2 regions of the Streptomyces sp. NPDC001902 genome follow, and region 1 is predicted to be linked to the other one. Evidence: riboswitches for the same ligand, from Rfam matches in the RefSeq annotation. Region 1 holds a riboswitch; the other holds the start of a gene.

What was found. A riboswitch is a leader RNA that binds a small molecule or an ion and turns the genes downstream of it on or off. The one in region 1 is predicted to bind glycine.
Region 2: it holds a riboswitch for glycine, as region 1 does, so the genes downstream of both, gcvP (aminomethyl-transferring glycine dehydrogenase) here and gcvT (glycine cleavage system aminomethyltransferase GcvT) in region 1, are expected to answer to the same signal.

The regions. Positions count from the first base shown of each region.
Region 1 is NZ_JBIATA010000043.1:21,737-24,115, forward strand. It holds gene gcvT (glycine cleavage system aminomethyltransferase GcvT) at 1-988, opposite strand, end outside; glycine riboswitch at 1,040-1,166, opposite strand; glycine riboswitch at 1,168-1,269, opposite strand; gene ACFYYN_RS40885 (AAA family ATPase) at 1,442-2,119, shown strand; gene ACFYYN_RS40890 (hypothetical protein) at 2,154-2,379, opposite strand, start outside.
Region 2 is NZ_JBIATA010000051.1:10,069-12,447, forward strand. It holds gene ACFYYN_RS42685 (DNA polymerase IV) at 1-349, shown strand, start outside; gene ACFYYN_RS42690 (PRC-barrel domain-containing protein) at 262-642, opposite strand; glycine riboswitch at 744-848, shown strand; gene gcvP (aminomethyl-transferring glycine dehydrogenase) at 1,004-2,379, shown strand, end outside.

The sequences.
Region 1 (2,379 bases):
TCGGCTTGCCCAGGGTCGGGGACGGGGCGCCGGAGGTGACCTCGCCGACCACCTCGCCGCCCGCCACCACCGGGTAGCCCGCGCGGGGGACCCGGCGGCCCTGCGCGACCAGGCCGACCAGCTTGCGCGGCGGCGCGGCCTCGGCCTTCGCGGCGGCGGCGGTCAGGGCCTGCCGGCCCACGAAGTCACCCGGCTTGTCGAACTTCACGACCCGGCCGAGTCCGGCGTCGAAGGGGGTGAGCGCGGTGGTCAGCTCGTGCCCGTACAGCGGCATGCCCGCCTCCAGGCGCAGCGTGTCGCGGCAGGACAGGCCGCACGGCACCAGGCCGGCGTCCGCGCCCGCCTCGGTCAGCGCCTGCCAGAGCTTCTCCGCGTCGGCCGGGGCGACGAACAGCTCGAAACCGTCCTCGCCGGTGTAGCCCGTGCGGGCGATCAGCGCGGGGACGCCGGCGACGGTGCCGGGCAGGCCCGCGTAGTACTTCAGCCCGTCCAGGTCGGCGTCGGTGACCGACTTGAGGATCCCGGGGGACTCCGGGCCCTGGACGGCGATCAGCGCGTACGCGTCCCGGTCGTCGCGGACGGCGGCGTCGAAGCCGGCCGCGCGCTCGGTCACCGCGTCCAGGACGACCTGGGCGTTGGAGGCGTTGGCGACGACCATGTACTCCTGGTCGCCGAGGCGGTAGACGATCAGGTCGTCGAGGATGCCGCCGTCCGGTTCACAGATCATCGTGTAGCGCGCACGGCCCACGGCCAGCGCCGAGATGTGGCCGACCAGCGCGTGGTCCAGGGCCTCGCCCGCGGCCGGACCGGTGACCGTGATCTCGCCCATGTGGGACAGGTCGAAGAGACCGGCCCGGGTCCGCACGGCGGTGTGCTCGTCGCGCTCGCTGGCGTACCGCAGCGGCATGTCCCAGCCCGCGAAGTCGGTCATGGTGGCGCCGAGGGCGCGGTGCAGCGCGTCCAGTGCGGTACGGCGGGGTTCACTCATCGGGCGGGCTCCCAAGGCAAGGAAACGACGGATAGGGCCATGACGGGCAGGCCCTCCCCATCTGTCATCGGAACCTGAGAGGTTCACCTGGACCCTCCGAGCGGAGGAGTCCCGGTTTGCACCTTGGGTGGGACGGCGCCCCGTCGGCCGGGGCGGACTCGTCCGCTTTTCAGATGTGCCTCGGACGCGCGGTATCTGTGCCTGAGAGATTCAAGGGAGGACTTGCTCCTTCGGCGCCCCACCCCGCCGTGGCGGTGCGGAAACTCTCCCGCGCGGCCTCGAACGGCCGGTATGAGATTGAGGCCGCCATCATTGCACGGGCTCCCGCCGTTGTCGCGATCGCGTCCCGGATGTCCCGGTCCGGTTCCGATCCGGTAGTAACCCCGCCGTTCCTCTGGGTAGGCAAAGACACAGGATTTACCATTTCTTGAACGTCGGACCCGGAGGCGAGCTGTGCGGTGGCAGAGTGCGTATGCGACGGCCGGAGGTCCGGCCGTGTCCCGGCCGGTACCGGCGCGGGCCGGGGGAGCGCGCCGCGGGGGCCGGGCCGTGCGGCCGCGCCGGCTCCTCGATCTGCGGCGGGGGCGCCGGCCCGTGCGCACCCTGCGCTACCCGGCGGGCGACGTGCTGGTCGTCTCCGGCCTCCCGGGCGGCGGGAAGAGCACCCTCATGCGGCGCGCGACGGGGGGTGCCCGCCTGATCGACTCTCAGGACGTACGGGAACGCTGGCAGGCCCGGCTGCCGCGGCTGCTGCCGTACGCCCTCTACCGCCCCCTGGTGCGGATCGCGCACTACGCGGGGTTGTGGCGGGCGCTGCGCTCCGGCGACAGCGTCGTCCTGCACGACTGCGGCACCCTGCGCTGGGTGCGCGCCTGGGTCGCCCGTCAGGCCCGGCGCCGCGGGCGGGGCATGCACCTGGTGCTGCTGGACGTCCCCTTGCGGACCGCGCTGGACGGCCAGCGCGAACGCGGCCGGGGGGTGTCGACGTACGCCATGGTCCGGCACCGCAACGCCTCCCGCCGCCTGCTGGCGGAGGCCGAGGCCGGCCGGCTGCCCGCGGCGTGCGCCTCGGTGGTCCTGCTGGACCGCGAAGCGGCCCGGGAGCTCGAGGCCATCGACTTCGACGGCTGAGCGGCCGGGCCGCGACGCGTGAGGGACGGTACCGCTACGGAACCTGCGGTTCCGCCGCGCCCTCCGGCGCGAACTGCCCCTCGGGCGAGAGCTGCCCGTCGGGCGAGAGCTGCCCGTCGGGCGAGAGCTGCCCGTCGGGCGAGAGCTGCCCGTCGGGCGAGAGCTGCTGCCCCTGGTCGTTCAGGGGGAGCGGCAGCGGGATCGGCAGCGGCAGTGCGCCGGTGAGCAGCTTCGGCACCGCCAGCAGCAGGGCCTGCAGG
Region 2 (2,379 bases), on a different contig from region 1:
GGGGGCTGACGAGCGGCCCGTGGAGGAAGCCCGGGAGCCGGAGCCGGCGGAGCGGCGCTGGGTGCCGGGCCAGGACGTGCGGCACACCGAGCACGGCGCGGGGTGGGTACAGGGCAGCGGGGTCGGGAGGGTCACCGTCCGCTTCGAGGAGCCGGGCTCGCCGGCGCCGGGGCGGGTGCGCACCTTCGCGGTGACCGACCCGGAACTCGAGCCGTCCGAACCGCTCCCGCTGGTGTTACCGGGCCTGCGGGGGCTCCCGCGTCAGGCGTCGCCGGCCAGCTTGCCGAAGTCGTGGTCCGGCGGGGGCTCCGGCACCGGGCCGGACAGCGAAGGCCCGCTCATGCCGTAGTGGTGGTAGAGCTGCAGCTCCTGCTCGGGGGAGAGGTGCCGGCCCACGCCGAAGTCCGGGGCGTCCTTGATCAGTGCCTTGTCGAACGGCACGCGCAGCTCCTCCCCGGTGAACTCGCTCGGTTCCAGCGGCACGAAGGCGTCGCGGCTGAACAGGCCGGTGCGCACCGCGGCCCACTCGGGCTCTCCGGTGGCGTCGTCGAGGTACACCTCGTCGACCGTGCCGATCTTCATCCCGTTGCGGTCGAAGGCCCTGCGCCCGATGAGGCTGCGCGGATCGATACCGGTCTGCACGGTCCCTCCAACTGGTCGCGATTAATCCTATTTAGGCACGAAAGGTGGCGGCTGTCACATGACCCGTCCCCGGACCGCGCTGGTACGCTGACAGCGGCTGCTGACCCCTTGCGGGAGAGTCCTGGCGACGCGGGGAACCGTCCGCCGGGCGCCGAAGGAGCAAACCCTCCCCGGAATCTCTCAGGCATCCGTACCGCATGGGTGAGGTCACTCTGGAAAGCAGGAAGGGCGGCACACCGCGTGCGCGGCCGCTTCCTCACCGACGGTGAAAGCCGTCCCGGCACCTGCGGGACGGTGAAGCTCTCAGGTTCAGATGACAGAGGGGGAGGCCGTGTCGCGTCAGACCAGGAGGCCTCCGCAGATGACCGCCAACCGCATCCCACTCTCCGAGCTGGAGCGCGGCATCCCCTTCGAGCAGCGCCACATCGGGCCCGACGCCGGTGCGCAGGCCAAGATGCTCGCGCAGGTCGGCTACGGCTCGCTGGACGAGCTGACCGCCGCCGCCGTGCCGGACACCATCAAGAGCGCCGAGGCGCTCGGTCTGTCCGACGCCCGCACCGAGCCCGAGGTCCTCGCCGAGCTGCGCTCGCTCGCCGACCGCAACCAGGTGCTGCGCCCCATGATCGGCCTCGGCTACTACGGCACCTTCACCCCGCCGGTCATCCTGCGCAACGTCATGGAGAACCCCGCCTGGTACACGGCGTACACGCCCTACCAGCCGGAGATCTCCCAGGGCCGCCTGGAGGCCCTGCTGAACTTCCAGACGGTCGTCGCCGACCTCACCGGGCTGTCCACCTCCGGCGCCTCGCTGCTCGACGAGAGCACCGCGGCCGCCGAGGCCATGGCCCTGGCCCGCCGGGTCGGCAAGGTCAAGGACGGCGTCTTCCTGATCGACGCCGACACCTTCCCGCAGACCGTCGCCGTGATCGAGACCCGCGCCGAGCCGACCGGCGTCGAGGTCGTCGTCGCCGACCTCAGCGAGGGCATCCCGGCGGAGATCGCCGAGCGCGGCGTCTTCGGCGTGCTGCTGCAGTACCCGGGCGCCTCCGGTGCCGTGCGCGACCTCAAGCCGCTCGTGGAGCAGGCGCACGGGCTCGGCGCGATCGTCACCGTCGCCGCCGACCTGCTGGCCCTGACCGTGCTCACCTCCCCCGGCGAGCTCGGCGCGGACATCGCGGTCGGCACCACCCAGCGCTTCGGTGTGCCCATGGGCTTCGGCGGCCCGCACGCCGGTTACATGGCCGTCCGTGACGCGTACGCCCGCAGCCTCCCGGGCCGCCTGGTCGGCGTCTCCGTCGACGCCGACGGCGACAGGGCCTACCGTCTGGCCCTGCAGACCCGCGAGCAGCACATCCGCCGCGAGAAGGCCACCAGCAACATCTGCACCGCGCAGGTGCTGCTCGCCGTCATGGCCGGCATGTACGCGGTCTACCACGGCCCGGAGGGCCTGGCGCAGATCGCCCGCCGCACCCACCGCTACGCCTCGGTCCTCGCCGCGGGCCTGCGCGCCGGCGGTGTCGAGGTGACCACCGGAGCCTTCTTCGACACCGTCACCGCCCGCGTGCCCGGCCGTGCCGCCGAGGTCGTGGCCGCCGCCCGCGAGGCCGGGGTGAACCTGCGCCAGGTCGACGCCGACCTGGTCGGCATCGCCTGCGACGAGACCACCGGCCGCGCCGACCTCGCCGCGGTCTGGGACGCCTTCGGCGTCACCGGCGCCGACGTCGAGGCCCTGGACGC